2 regions of the Pseudomonas sp. JL3 genome follow, and region 2 is predicted to be linked to the other one. Evidence: predicted binding sites of a transcription regulator. Region 2 holds the regulator's gene; the other holds the start of a gene.
The links. Region 2 encodes FliA, which starts transcription of late flagellar genes. Its sites were predicted from a motif close to CTAAAGTTTNNNNNNNNNNNGCCGNTAA; they were not measured.
Positions count from the first base shown of each region.

Region 1: the regulator FliA is predicted to act here: its motif matches at 5,102-5,129, upstream of MMG91_RS14835 (methyl-accepting chemotaxis protein).

Region 1 is NZ_JAKWJK010000007.1:134,801-142,625, reverse strand. It holds gene MMG91_RS14850 (lysylphosphatidylglycerol synthase transmembrane domain-containing protein) at 1-964, opposite strand, end outside; gene MMG91_RS14845 (polysaccharide deacetylase family protein) at 961-1,737, opposite strand; gene MMG91_RS14840 (glycosyltransferase family 1 protein) at 1,730-2,851, opposite strand; gene MMG91_RS14835 (methyl-accepting chemotaxis protein) at 3,070-4,959, opposite strand; gene MMG91_RS14830 (helicase HerA-like domain-containing protein) at 5,144-6,631, shown strand; gene MMG91_RS14825 (DUF721 domain-containing protein) at 6,746-7,201, opposite strand; gene secA (preprotein translocase subunit SecA) at 7,509-7,825, shown strand, end outside.
Region 2 is NZ_JAKWJK010000010.1:138,123-145,947, forward strand. It holds gene flhA (flagellar biosynthesis protein FlhA) at 1-1,433, shown strand, start outside; gene flhF (flagellar biosynthesis protein FlhF) at 1,445-2,770, shown strand; gene fleN (flagellar synthesis regulator FleN) at 2,887-3,717, shown strand; gene fliA (RNA polymerase sigma factor FliA) at 3,714-4,454, shown strand; gene MMG91_RS18105 (chemotaxis response regulator CheY) at 4,622-4,993, shown strand; gene MMG91_RS18110 (protein phosphatase CheZ) at 5,016-5,804, shown strand; gene MMG91_RS18115 (chemotaxis protein CheA) at 5,842-7,825, shown strand, end outside.

The DNA of each region.
Region 1 (7,825 bases), on a different contig from region 2:
GCAATGGCCGCCCAAGCATCAGCAAAAACACCGGGCCACCGACCACCAGATAGAAGTAATAAGTCACCGTCCGCCAGATCAGAATCGCCGCCGCCGCGGTGGATTTTCCGACCATGGGCGCCAGCAGCGCCGCCGATGTCAATTCCGCCGCCCCGGCACCGCCCGGCAACAGGCTGAACTGCCCCGCACTCAGCGACAGCATCTGGATCAGAAAACACCAAGCCCACTGCAAGTCTACGCCCAGCCCACGCAATGCCAAATACAACACGCTGTAGCGCAAGAGCCAATGCAGACAGGTCAGTGCAAACACCGCAATCAATGTCTGAAAGGGCAACTTCAGTGTGTCAGTGAACGCCGCCAGGAAGTGCAGGAGTTTTCGCGCCCAGCGCATTCGGGTGGTGCCTTTGACATTGAGACGAGCGAGCAACTGACCACTCAGACGAATCAGCGAGCGGTGGTAGCGAGCTGCTAATACGCAACTGAATAGCCCGCCGAACATCGAGAGGGCACTGACGGTCAGCAGCCATTCCATGCGCTGGCTGAGGTGCTGGAACAGTGCATAAATCAGAATCCCGCTCAGCGCGCAGAGAAAAAACAGCAGATCGCTCAACTGATCCATGGCGAACACGGCACTGCCCCTGGCCGGTCGTACGCCGTGGCGTGCCAGCAGCGCCATGATAGTCAGCGGTCCGCCACTGCCGCCGGGGGTGGCGCAGTAGGCGAATTCGGCGGACATCACCACCCCAAGGCTTTTGAAGCGACTGACCTTGTCGCGCTGATCCCCCAGCAGCAGGCGCAAGCGCTGGGTGTTGAGCATCCAGCACAGCAGAATCATGCCGAACATGATCAGCAGCCATTTCAATGGAAAGCTTTGCAACCGCGACCAGGTCTCGCCGCCGCCCAGCAACGAAGGGATCAGCACCGCAGCGAGCAGGGCGACGACCAGCAGGATCCCGCGGCTCATGCGGCGCGACCGATGGCGTCGCATTGCATTGCCAGCCAATGGGCCTTGGTCATCGGCACACGGCCCTCGTCGAGCAGACGCTTGAGAGTTTGCAGCCAATACTGACGCGAAAACTCATGGCGCATATCAACCGGATGCAGGCCGAGACGAATCACCGGCGCTTGCTGCCAGCGTTGTTCGCGCTGATCGCTGACGATTTTCGACAGGCCGCGGCGCCAGGCGCTGCGTGCGCTCCAGACCAGGCCGGGGGCATCGATCGCGGTGAAGTCCGGCAAACGATACAGATGCTGCGAATCGGTGGTGTAGCTCAGAGGTAACTGGCGCAACGCCTGGCGGGTGCCTTCGCTCATCAGCCAGGCCGGGGCGACGAAACCTTCCAGTGGCCAGTTGTAACGTTGGAATACCTCGATTCCGGTACGCAGGCGGGTGAGGGCGGCTTCCAGAGGCAGATCGTAGAATTCGGCTTCATGGGTGTAGATCCGGCGCATGAACCAGTCTCGGGGAGTGATGGGGATCGGTCCTTCATCGCAATGAAAGTAACCGTGCAGTGCCAATTCGTCGCCACGAGCGACGCGGCGGGTCAGCAAACGTCGAAACGCCGGATATGCGGCCAGGTCGTTATGTTTGTGAAAATTCGGCACCACCAGCCAGGTGATCGGCACCCCACCCAACGCGTCGACGGCTTCGACAAAGGCTTGGTAATCGGGCCAGGTTTGTGGCGCAATGTCGTGCAATACCAGTAACAGGCTGGGCGCGTTCATGGGCTCAACCATTGGCGATCAGGGGCCATTGAGTGCCGAGTACGGAGTGATAGTGCCCCAACAGGCTGTCAACCACGATATCCCAGGCGTAATGCTGCTCGACATGGCTACGGGCTTGTTTGCCTAATGCGGCACTGCCCTGACTGAACAGTTCGCGCACAGCGTTGGCCATCGCCGCTGGATTGTTCGGCGTGCAAAGCAGGCCGCATTGATCGGTGACAATTTCCTGAAAAGCCCCGGCGGCCACGGCCACCACCGGAATGCCGCTGGCCATGGCTTCGAGGACCACCAGACCAAAGGTTTCCTGATCACCGGCATGCACCAGTGCATCGGCGCTGGCCATCAAGCGCGCAACTTGCGCCGCCGGGTAGAACTCATTGAGGACGGTGACATTGCGCGGTACCAGGGTCGGCATTGACGAGCCCACCAGTAACAGGTGATAGCGACGGCCCAGACGTTTCATGCATTTGAGCAGCACCGGCAGGTTTTTTTCCTTGGATCCGCGGCCAGCGAAGATCAGCAGATGCGTATTTTCATCGATGCCCAATTCGGCCCGCAAACCTGGATCCCGTGCATTGGGGTTGAACGTTTGCAGGTCGACGCCCAGCGGTTGTACGAAAACGTTTTTCACGCCCAACCCGATCAGTTTATCGGCCATGATTTGACTCGGCGCCAGAACCCGGTCGAAGTTGCCATAAAGCTTGCTGACATAAGCTTCGATATTGGGTGTAACCCAGTTGCCCATGCGATTGCTGACCAGCAGTGGCAGGTCTGAGTGATAAAAACCGATCACCGGCACGTCGAGTTGGCGCTTGGCGTCCAAAGCAGCCCAAGCGGTCAGGTAAGGGTCGCCGACTTCAATCAGATCGGGCTGCAAATCCTGCAGGACGTTGCGCCAAGGCGCGAGACGGACGGGGAAGCGATAGCCCTTGCCAAATGGAAGGGCAGGGGCCGGAACCGTGTAGACACCGTCCTGTTCACTGAAATGAGCCCCAGGAATCAGGAGACTGTGGCGAATGCCCGGTTTAATGCCCAGACGACGGTGTTTGGCATCCAGATAAGTGCGCACGCCACCGCTGGCAGGGGCGTAGAACATGGTTATGTCAGCGATATGCACGATGAACATTCCTCCGGTCCGTTTGTTCTCCCTTGGTTGACCTATATGAAGAATAGATGTTCGGTTGGGGTTTTGCGGCGGAGGGTGTCAGCGGGTTTTTGCGGGGCTTTACAGACCGCTATCGCGAGCAGGTTCGCTCCCACACTGGATCTGTTGTGAACACATTATTTGTGAACAACGCAGATCAAATGTGGGCGCGAGCCTGCGATTGGGGCCTGTCAAACGTTCTAGATGCGGAAACTGCCTACCAATTGCTTCAATCGCGAAGCCTGCTGCTCAAGGTCCGAGCACGCACGCAACGTCGATTGCAGGTTTTCCACGCCTTCCTGGTTCAACGTGTTGATCTCGGTGATGTCCACGTTAATCGACTCAACCACTGCCGTCTGTTCCTCGGTCGCTGTGGCCACCGACTGGTTCATGCCGTCGATTTCGCCGATGCGCAACGTCACGCTGTTCAGGCGCTCGCCGGCCAGGTTGGCGATTTCCACGCTGTCTTGGCTGTGACGCTGGCTGTCGCTCATGGTGCTGACTGATTCCCGGGCGCCGACTTGCAGTTCCTCGATCATGGTCTGCACCTGTTGCGCCGACTCTTGCGTGCGGTGCGCCAGGTTGCGCACCTCGTCGGCCACCACGGCGAACCCGCGCCCGGCTTCACCGGCCCGCGCCGCTTCAATGGCCGCGTTGAGCGCCAGCAGGTTGGTTTGCTGGGAGATGCTGGTGATCACTTCGAGAATCTGCCCGATGTTCACGGTTTTGCTGTTCAGCGATTCGATGTTGGTACTCGAGGCGCTGAGCATGCTCGACAACTGATTCATCGCGGCAATGCTGCGATCCACCACTTGCTGGCCGTCTTCGGCCAGACTGCGCGCGTCGCTGGCCTGACTTGACGCTTGCGCTGCATTACGGGCGATTTCCTGGGCCGCAGCACCGAGCTGGTTGATCGCCGCCGCCACGCTGCTGGTGCGCGAGGCCTGTTGGTCGGAATTGAACATCGACGAGTTGGAGGCTGCCACTACGCGCAGGGCCACTTCGTTGACTTGGCCGGTGGCCGAGGACACTTCGCGGATCGACGTATGAATCCGTTCCACGAAACGGTTGAACGCTGTGCCTAGGATGCCGAATTCGTCCTGATTCTGGATGGTCAGGCGCTTGGTCAGGTCACCTTCACCATCAGCGATGTCTTCCATGGCGCGGGTCATGACGTGCAACGGCTGGATCAGGATGCGGATCAGCATGCCGAGCAAGGCGATGATGATGGCGACGGCAATCACTGTCGCGACGACCGCCGAGGCGCGGAATTCGCTGAGCATCGAGAAGGCTTTGTCTTTATCCACCGACAGGCCGATGTACCAATTGACCGAGGACAGGCCTTTGATTGGGGTGAATGTGACGATGCGGGTCTTGCCGTCGACGTCGATTTCACTGAGTTCGCTGCTGATGCGCGGGGTGGTTTTCGGATACGCCTCGCTCAGGGACTTCATCGCCAGGGCTTTGTCCGGGTGAACCAGGATCTTGCCATCGGCGCTGATCAGAAAGGCATAACCCATGCCGTCGAAATCCAGCGCGTTGAGGCTGTCGGCGATCACCTGCAAGCTCAGGTCGCCCCCGACCACGCCGATGCTTTGACCGTCCTTGAGCACACTGTTGACGATGGAAATGACCAACTGGCCGGACGCGAGATCGATGTACGGTTCGGTCAGTGCCGAGCCGCCGGTGCTTTGGGCGCTCTTGTACCAAGGCCGGACGCGAGGGTCATAGCCGTCGGGCATCTTGCTGTCAGGGCGGATGATGAAGGTGCCATCCTTGTTGCCCAGATAGGCGCCCATGAAGGTCGAGGTCACGGCCTTCTGCTCAAGTAGTTTGGAGACATTGCCGGTGTCAGCGTTCAGGGCGACGTTTTGTGACAGGTTTTCGATCAGCAGGCTGCGTCCGGCCAGCCAGGTCTGTATGTTGTTGGCTGTCACGCTGCCCATTTCTTGCAGATAGTTGTCTAGATCGTTGCGTATCGCATTGCGCTGCAAATAGTCGTTGTACAGTGTGAACGAGGCGAAGGCAGCAATAACGATGAGGGCGGCGGCAAGCAGTATTTTATGGCTGAAGCGTAGATTTTTATTCATGGCTTGGGGGTCCGCTAAAGTCTTAATGTCCAGGGCGTGCTTTTATAAAGGCGCGCAAAATGGGCAGGGTTGAACGTAAGCTGATATGTCCGCCTCTCCTTGGGGGATTACCGACGCTATTTTCAGTCTGGTCTCTCGCTTGTTATCGGCCATGAAGGATCAAAGATTAACCATGGGTGACAAAATGCCTGACTCGTTGCAACTCGTTATCGGCGCCGACCTCGCGGGCCAATCTGTCACTCAGGCCATGCGCCTGGCGAATCGTCACGGGCTGGTGGCGGGCGCTACCGGGACCGGTAAAACCGTCACCTTGCAGCGCCTGGCCGAAGCCTTCAGCGATGCCGGCGTGGCGGTGTTCGCGGCAGACATCAAAGGCGACCTGTGCGGCCTGGGCGCCGCCGGCAACCCTCAAGGCAAGGTCGCGGAGCGGATCGCCGGGATGCCCTGGCTGAACCATAAGCCTCAGGCGTATCCGGTGACCCTGTGGGACATTAACGGTCAGTCCGGTCATCCACTGCGTACCACCTTGAGCGAAATGGGTCCGTTGTTGCTCGGTAGCCTGCTCGAACTGACCGACAGTCAGCAGTCGGCGTTATATGCCGCGTTCAAGGTGGCCGACCGCGAAGGGTTGTTGCTGCTGGATTTGAAGGATCTGAAGGCGCTGCTCAATCACCTGCGCGACAGCCCCCAATTGCTGGGGGATGACGCGGCGCTGATGACCACCGGTTCCAGCCAGGCGCTGTTGCGCCGTCTGGCGACGCTGGAACAGCAGGGCGCTGAAGCGTTGTTCGGCGAACCGGCGCTGCAACTGGAAGACATGTTGCAGCCGGCCGTAGATGGTCGCGGGCGCATTCACTTGCTCGATGCCAGTCGTCTGGTGCACGAAGCGCCGAAGGTCTATGCAACGTTCCTGCTGTGGTTGTTGGCCGAATTGTTCGAGCAACTGCCAGAGCGCGGCGATGCCGAGAAACCGCTGTTGGCGCTGTTTTTCGACGAAGCGCACTTGTTGTTCGCCGGTACGCCCAAGGCATTGCAGGAGCGTCTGGAACAAGTGGTGCGACTGATTCGCTCGAAAGGCGTGGGGGTGTATTTCGTCACCCAATCGCCAGGCGACTTGCCGGACGATGTGCTGGCTCAACTGGGCCTGCGCATTCAGCACGGTTTGCGTGCATTTACCGCCAAAGAACAGAAATCCCTGCGTGCGGTGGCCGACGGTTTCCGGCCGAACCCGGCGTTCGATGCCTTGTCGGTGTTGACGGAGTTGGGGATCGGCGAGGCGCTGGTCGGCACCTTGCAAGACAAGGGCACGCCGGGGATGGTCCAGCGTGTATTGGTTGCACCGCCGCAATCGCGGATCGGGCCGCTGACCGAAACCGAACGCACCGTGCTGATCGCCGGTTCGCCGTTCAAGGGGCGTTATGACAAACCGGTCGATCGCGAATCGGCTTATGAAGTGCTGATGGGGCGCAAAGGTCTGGCGCCGGATCCTGAAGCCGCACCGGGTAAACCTGCACCTGAAGAGCCGAGTTTCACCGAACAGGCCGGGGAATTCCTTGGTACGGCAGCTGGGCAGGCGTTGAAATCAGCCATGCGACAGGCGGCGAATCAATTGGGCCGACAATTGGTGCGCGGGTTGATGGGCTCATTGCTTGGCGGCAGCAAACGTCGCTAAGAACCTGTGATTGAACATAACCCCCGCGTAGGAGCGAGGCTTGCCCGCGAGCTTTTGGCGGCCTCAAGGGCCTCTTCGCGGGCAAGCCTCGCTCCTACGGAGTATGTGTCAATTTCAGGTTTTGGGTTTGGCGTGAGCCGCCAGGCGTTCGAGGGCCGCCCGCAGATTCGGGTCGGTAATACCGTCAGCCGTCGCCTGAATGGTCGCCGCCGCATCGGTCGACAAATTTATCGTATGCCCCGCAGCCCCTTGCTGAACGGTAGGCGGTTGAACCTTGAACAGAATCCGCGTCAGGCTGGCGAACTCGTCGAACAGCTGTAACTGCCGTTGCAGACGCTTTTGTTGATAACGCAGGCGGGTGGCCCAGTGACCGTCGGTGACAATCAGCAATAAACTGCCTTCACGCCACGACGCCACATGGCAGTGCTCGCGGGCAGCCGGCTGCAACTGACTTTCCACCAGCCGTTGTAAATGACCCAGGCGTTGAGCGTGGCCAAAGATGGCTTTCAGCGGTTTGGCTTCGCGAAGCAGAACGGCGGGTGCTCTGGCCGTGAGAGGGCGAAATGCCATGATTGAACACCTGAAGTAACAGAACGGCCATGGTAACAGAAAGCCCCCGCTGCCCCCGACCCATTGCTTTGCGAGCGCTTTACCCATTAAATCAACGAGTAACTTGTGCCCTCGATGGGTTGAAGTTCAGCAAAAAGCCCTTATTTTAAGTGAGCCCCGTCACAGCGCAGTGCATGCATCGTGGAACAACGCCACTTTCCTCACCATCGTTTCCGGGTAGAATGCTCGTTCGCATGCGGCCGTGAGGGCTGCACGGGCGACTCACGGGGCCGCCCTCCATCCCTTTAGTGTGGAAGATCCTGCCGATATGTTTGCGCCTTTGTTAAAGAAACTTTTTGGAAGCAAGAACGAGCGTGAAGTCAAACGCATGCTCAAGACGGTGCAGCTCGTCAATGCCTTCGAAGAGCAAATGGTAGCCCTTTCGGACGATCAATTGCGTGCCAAGACCGACGAGTTCAAGGCCCGCCTCGCCAAAGGGGAAACCCTCGACAAACTGCTGCCAGAAGCCTTTGCGGTCGCCCGCGAAGCCGGTAAGCGTGTCATGGGTATGCGCCACTTCGATGTCCAGCTGATCGGCGGCATGACCTTGCATGAAGGCATGATCGCGGAAATGCGTACCGGTGA
Region 2 (7,825 bases):
TGACCTTTGGCGATGCCGGTCGGGTGTACGCCTTGTTGACCATCGGTGACGGTTTGGTGGCGCAATTGCCATCACTGCTGTTGTCGACTGCCGCCGCGATCATGGTGACTCGGGCTTCCGGCTCGGAAGACATGGGCAAGCAGATCAATCGTCAGATGTTCGCCTCGCCGAAAGCCCTGGCCGTGGCCGCTGGCTTGATGGCGGTGATGGGGCTGGTGCCGGGCATGCCGCACTTTTCCTTTCTGAGCATGGCAGCCTTGGCGGCCGGGGGCGCTTACCTGTTCTGGAAGAAGCAGAACGCCGTCAAGGTGCAGGCCCTGCAAGAGGTCAAGCGTCAGCAGGAGCTGTTGCCATCGCCGGCCCGCGCCCAGGAAACCAAGGAGCTTGGCTGGGATGACGTGACCCCGATCGACATGATCGGCCTGGAAGTCGGCTACCGCCTGATCCCGCTGGTGGATCGCAACCAGGGTGGTCAGTTGCTGGCGCGGATCAAGGGTGTGCGTAAAAAACTCTCCCAGGACCTGGGCTTCCTGATGCCGACGGTGCATATCCGTGACAACCTCGACCTGGCGCCAAGCGCCTACCGCCTGACCCTGATGGGCGTGATCCTGGCCGAGGCCGAGATTTACCCGGACCGCGAACTGGCGATCAACCCGGGGCAGGTCTATGGCACGCTCAACGGCATTACCGCCAAAGATCCGGCTTTTGGTCTGGAGGCAGTCTGGATCGAAATCAGCCAACGTGCGCAGGCGCAATCTCTCGGTTACACCGTGGTCGATGCCAGTACGGTAGTGGCAACGCACTTGAACCAGATTCTGTACAAGCATTCCAGCGAGCTGATTGGCCACGAAGAAGTCCAGCAACTCATGCAATTGCTGGCCAAAAGCTCACCGAAACTGGCCGAAGAACTGGTGCCGGGGGTGGTCTCGCTGTCGCAACTGCTCAAAGTCTTGCAGGCATTGCTGGCCGAACAGGTGCCGGTACGAGACATTCGCAGCATTGCCGAAGCCATCGCGAACAACGCCGCCAAGAGTCAAGATACTGCCGCTTTGGTGGCCGCGGTGCGCGTCGGCGTATCCCGTGCAATCGTGCAAAGCATTGTAGGCACTGAGTCGCAGCTGCCAGTGATCACCTTGGAACCAAGGTTGGAACAAATATTGCTCAATAGTCTTCAGAAGGCAGGACAAGGCTCGGAAGAGGGTGTTCTGCTGGAGCCAAGCATGGCAGAGAAGCTGCAACGCTCGTTGATTGAAGCGGCGCAGCGTCAGGAAATGCAAGGTCAACCGGTGATTCTGCTGGTGGCCGGCCCGGTGCGCGCGATGCTCTCGCGATTCGGTCGGCTGGCAGTCCCGGGTTTGCATGTGTTGGCTTATCAGGAAATTCCTGACAACAAGCAAGTGACCATCGTTGCGACAGTAGGGCCCAACGGCTGAGGTAGTGGTTTATGCAAGTTAAGCGTTTTTTCGCCGCCGATATGCGTCAGGCCATGAAACTGGTTCGTGATGAGCTGGGCGCCGATGCCGCCATCATTGGCAATCGCCGGATCGCCGGCGGTGTCGAGCTGACGGCCGCCCTGGATTACAAATTGTCGGCGCTGGCCCCGCGTGTTCCGAACATGGAACTCGAAGACGAGCTGCGCAAGACCCAATCGCGGATCGTCACCGCCCAGGCCGAACTGAGCCTGCGTGGCGATGGCGAGAGCGACAAGAGCACCAATCGCCAATTGTTCGCCGGCCTGCCGTTGACCGCCGCCGAGCCGCTGATTGAACCGACATTGGCCGAGCCTCGGCGTTCGGCCTCTGCGCCTGCCGCAGCGACCGGCGTTGACCCGCGTGCATTCGATTCGATGCGTTTCGAACTCAACAGCCTGCGTGAACTGATGGAAGTGCAACTGGGTTCGCTGGCCTGGAATCAGTTGCAAGGCAGCCGCCCGGCCCAGGCCAACCTCTGGCGTCGTCTGCAGCGCATCGGTCTGTCCGGTCCGTTGTCGCGCGATCTGCTGGCACTGATTACCGACATTGAAGAACCCCGTCAGGCCTGGCGCATGTTGCTCGCGCACCTGGCGCGGATGATCGCCACCCCGGAAGTCGAGCCATTGGAAGAGGGCGGTGTGATTGCGATGGTCGGCCCGGCCGGCATGGGCAAGACCACCACGCTGGCCAAACTCGCCGCCCGTTACGTGCTCAAGTACGGCGCGCAAAACATCGCGCTGGTGAGCATGGACAGCTACCGCATCGGTGCTCAGGAACAGCTCAAGACCCTGGGACGCATCCTCAACGTGTCGGTCACCCACGTCGACCCGGGCCAATCGCTGGTGCAGGCGTTGGAGCCTTTGCTGCGCAAACGCGTGGTGTTGATCGATACCGCCGGCCTTCAGGCCAGCGATCCGGCACTGCGCATGCAGCTCGAAAGCCTGGCCGGACGGGGCATCAAATCAAAAAATTATCTGGTCTTGGCAACCACCAGTCAAAAACAGGTTCTAACCGCTGCTTATCACAGTTACAAGCGCTGCGGCCTCGCTGGCTGCATCCTGACTAAACTGGATGAAACGGCAAGCTTGGGTGAGGTGTTGAGCCTGGCCATTAGTCATGAATTGCCGGTGGCTTACCTGACCGATGGCCCGCGGATTCCGGATGATTTGCATCTGCCGCGTCGTCATCAGTTGGTCAGCCGCGCCGTTAGCGTGCAAATGCAGGAAGAACCCAGCGAAGAAGCCATGGCTGATATGTTCGCTGATATTTACCACAGTCCGACCAAGCGGGTTGGCTGAGGTATTAATGAACAGTTTTTGTACCTACATCGATGGTCTGCCATGCATTGTTCAGTTGGTGAACGCGCAGCCAGTAATGTGGCCTCCGTCTAAGTAAGACAAGGTAAAGAAATAACATGGGCAGCATGCATCCCGTACAGGTGATCGCGGTGACCGGCGGCAAAGGTGGCGTCGGGAAGACTAACGTGTCAGTGAACTTGTCCCTGGCTCTAGCTGAGCTCGGCCGGCGCGTCATGCTGCTGGATGCCGATCTGGGGCTGGCGAACGTCGACGTCCTGCTGGGGCTGACACCCAAACGTACCCTGGCCGACGTGATCGAAGGCCGCTGTGAGCTGCGCGACGTGCTGTTGCAGGGGCCTGGCGGGATCCGCATCGTCCCGGCTGCGTCCGGCACCCAGAGCATGGTTCATCTGAGCCCGGCCCAGCATGCCGGCCTGATCCAGGCCTTCAGCGACATCGGCGACAACCTTGACGTATTGGTGATCGACACCGCTGCGGGCATTGGTGACTCGGTAGTCAGTTTCGTCCGCGCAGCGCAAGAAGTCTTGCTGGTGGTGTGCGACGAGCCGACCTCCATCACTGACGCCTACGCGCTGATCAAACTGCTTAACCGCGACTACGGCATGAATCGTTTCCGCGTCCTGGCCAACATGGCGCAGAGCCCGCAGGAAGGCCGCAACCTGTTCGCCAAGTTGACCAAGGTCACGGATCGTTTCCTCGACGTCGCCTTGCAATACGTCGGTGCGGTGCCTTACGACGAAAGCGTGCGCAAGGCCGTGCAGAAGCAGCGTGCCGTCTACGAAGCCTTCCCGCGTTCCAAGTGCGCCCTGGCGTTCAAGGCCATTGCGCAGAAGGTCGATACCTGGCCGCTGCCGGCCAACCCGCGTGGTCATCTGGAATTTTTCGTCGAGCGCCTCGTGCAACAGACCGCAGGACCCGTCCTATGACAGCCAGTGGCTACAACCTCTACAAGAAGTCGGCACGTGACGCGCAGTACGAGCTGATCGAGCGTTACGCGCCACTGGTCAAACGCATTGCCTACCACTTGCTGGCGCGTTTGCCTGCCAGTGTCCAGGTCGAAGACTTGATCCAGGCCGGGATGATCGGCCTGCTGGAAGTATCAACCAAATACGACGCCAGCAAAGGCGCGAGTTTCGAGACGTACGCGGGCATTCGAATCCGCGGCGCGATGCTCGATGAAGTGCGCAAGGGGGACTGGGCACCACGTTCGGTTCACCGCAATACCCGCATGGTCAGCGACGCAATTCGCTCGATTGAAGCTAAAACCGGTCGTGACGCTAAAGATCACGAAGTTGCGGCCGAACTCCAATTGAGTCTCGACGATTATTACGGAATTTTGAACGACACCCTGGGCAGCCGGTTATTCAGTTTCGACGATCTGTTGCAGGACGGCGAACACGAAGGGCTGCACGAGGATGGCGCCAGTGCTCATCTCGAGCCGTCACGCGATCTGGAAGATGAACGCTTCCAGGCGGCGCTGGCGGACGCGATTGCCAATTTGCCGGAGCGTGAGCGACTGGTGTTGGCGCTGTACTACGACGAAGAGTTGAATCTCAAGGAAATCGGTGAGGTCCTGGGGGTCAGCGAATCGCGGGTCAGCCAGTTACACAGCCAGTGCGCGGCCCGTTTGCGGGGGCGTTTGGGGGAGTGGCGAGCGCGCTGAAGGCAGTGTGGGGACACTGCGAATGGAGCGGGTGTGGTGTTGAACTGCGCCGGTCTCGATCTGTTGTGCTCCAGACAGTCATTGAGTGCTTTGCCGGATTGATTGAAATGGCGCGTCCAGGTGCTGGGCGCGTTTAAGACTGCTTGGAGGTCGAATTGGACAAGAACATGAAAATCCTCATCGTTGATGACTTCTCAACGATGCGGCGGATCATAAAAAACCTGTTGCGTGACCTTGGGTTCACCAACACGGTCGAGGCTGACGATGGCACCACTGCCATTCCGGTGCTCAACAGCGGGAGCATCGACTTTCTGGTAACGGACTGGAACATGCCTGGCATGACCGGTATCGACCTGCTGCGTCACGTGCGCGCCGATGAAAAGCTCAAGCACCTGCCGGTGCTGATGGTGACCGCTGAAGCCAAGCGCGAGCAAATCATCGAAGCGGCCCAGGCCGGTGTTAACGGCTATGTGGTCAAACCCTTCACAGCCCAGGCGTTGAAAGAAAAAATCGAGAAGATTTTCGAACGCATCGGTTGATGTACTGCGCCACGGGGGAGCTATGGAGCATAACGAATCTTCACAGGGCGATTTTGAGTCGACCCTGAAAAAACACGCGGTCGAACTGGTCGAAAGCCTTGAAAAAGGCAGGTTCGGCGACGCTGTGCAACTGATCCATGAGCTCAACCAGACCCGTGACCGCGGCCTGTACCAGGAAGTGGGCAAGCTCACCCGCGAGCTGCATAGCGCGATCGTCAATTTCCAGATTGACCCGCACATGCCGCAAGCCGAGGAAGTGTCTCAGATCACGGATGCCACCGAGCGCCTGGGTTATGTGGTCAAGCTGACCGAGGCCGCGGCCAACCGCACCATGGACCTGGTGGAAAATGCCACGCCACTGATCAACAGCCTGAGCGACGAAGCTCAGGCGCTGAGCACGGATTGGGGACGGTTCATGCGTCGCGAAGTCGGGGCTGAAGAGTTCCGCGAACTGGCTCGGCGGGTCGACGGTTTCCTGACACGCAGCAGCGAAGACAACCGCATCGTGTCGAGCAACCTCAACGACATTCTGCTGGCCCAGGATTACCAGGACCTCACCGGTCAGGTGATCAAGCGCGTGACCCAATTGGTCACCGACGTTGAAAGCAACCTGCTCAAGCTCGTGCTCATGGCCAGTCAGGTCGACCGCTTTGCGGGTATCGAACATGACCGTGAAGCGATGCTGGCTGAAAAAGATCCACAAAAACATCTCTCGCAGGGTGAAGGTCCGCAGATTCATGCCGATAAAAGAGAAGATGTTGTGTCCGGTCAGGACGATGTGGACGATTTGCTATCCAGTCTTGGATTTTAGTTTTCTGGGTTTTTAGACCTGTAGGAGCACCCCCTTAATGAGCTTCGGCGCCGATGAAGAGATCCTTCAGGATTTCCTGGTTGAGGCCGGCGAGATTCTAGAGCAACTGTCCGAACAGCTGGTCGAGCTTGAAAGCCGACCGGATGATGCGGACTTGCTCAATGCAATTTTTCGCGGTTTTCACACTGTAAAAGGGGGCGCCGGCTTCCTCCAGCTCAACGAGCTGGTGGAGTGCTGTCACATCGCCGAGAACGTGTTTGACATCCTGCGCAAGGGTGAACGACGCGTCGACTCGGAACTGATGGACGTGGTTCTCGAAGCACTGGACGCGGTGAACAGCATGTTCAGCGAAGTCCGCGAGCGCAGCCCGATCACGGCTGCCACGCCTGAATTACTGGCTGCCCTGGCCCGTCTGGCCGAGCCGCAAACCGCCGATGAAGCGGCGCCTGTTGCTGAAGCGGTGCAAGCACCTGCCGCCGAAAGCGAATCAGGCGACATCACCGATAACGAATTTGAACAACTGCTGGACTCGCTGAATGCCGTCAAGGCTCAGGCCGAGGCTCCCGTGGTTGTTTCGCCGCCTGCCGCCGATGTGGCAACCAGCGACGAAATCACCGATGCCGAGTTCGAGTCGTTGCTCGATCAATTGCACGGCAAAGGCCAGTTCGCCGCCGATGCAGTGGTTGCGGCATCCGCCGCACCGGCTGCCCCGAAAGCGGCAGGCGACAGCTCCGACATCACCGACGACGAGTTCGAGGCACTGCTCGATCAGTTGCACGGCAAAGGCAACTTTGCCGTCGATGCATTGGAGTCGGCGATTGCTTCGGCTCCGGCCCCGGCTGCGCCAACCGCTAAAGCGGCCGGCGACGATCTGATCTCCGATCATGAGTTCGAATCGCTGCTCGACGAATTGCATGGCAAAGGCAAGTTCACCGAGGTTGGCACTGGCGCAGTGGTTTCTGCTCCTGTCGCCAAGGCGCCAGCACCGGCTGCGAAACCTGTGGCCAAAGCGCCCGAGCCAAAAGTCGAATCGCCGAAACCGGCCGCCGCTGCTGCACCGGCTCCTGCCCGTGCCCCGTCTGCGCCACCACCAGAAAAACCGGCCAGCGAAGCCGAGACCACCGTGCGGGTCGATACCGCGCGTCTCGACGAAATCATGAACATGGTCGGCGAGTTGGTACTGGTGCGTAACCGCCTGGTCCGTCTGGGCCTCAACAGCGGCGACGAAGCCATGTCCAAGGCCGTGTCGAACCTCGACGTGGTCACGGCCGACCTGCAAACCGCGGTCATGAAGACCCGGATGCAGCCGATCAAGAAAGTCTTCGGACGCTTCCCGCGTCTGGTTCGCGACCTGGCTCGCCAGCTCAAGAAAGAGATCAACCTGGAGCTGGTCGGCGAAGAAACCGACCTCGACAAGAACCTCGTCGAGGCCCTGGCAGACCCGCTGGTCCACTTGGTGCGCAACTCGGTCGACCACGGTATCGAAGAGCCGGCTGATCGCGAAGCGATGGGCAAGCCTCGCAGCGGCAAGGTGATCCTGTCCGCCGAACAGGAAGGCGACCACATCCTGCTGTCCATCTCCGATGACGGCAAGGGTATGGACGCTGATGTTTTGCGCGGTATCGCCGTGAAAAAAGGTCTGATGGACAAGGATGCGGCGGACCGTCTCAGCGAGTCCGATTGCTTCAACCTGATCTTCGCGCCGGGTTTCTCGACCAAGACCGAGATTTCCGACGTCTCCGGGCGCGGCGTGGGCATGGACGTGGTGAAAACCAAAATCGCCCAGCTCAACGGCACCATCAATATCTACTCGACCAAGGGCAAGGGCTCGAAGATCGTCATCAAGGTCCCGTTGACCTTGGCGATCATGCCGACGCTGATGGTCATGCTCGGCAACCAGGCGTTCGCGTTCCCGCTGGTGAACGTCAATGAAATCTTCCACCTCGACCTGTCGCGCACCAACGTGGTGGACGGCCAGGAAGTGGTGATCGTGCGGGACAAGGCACTGCCTCTGTTCTACC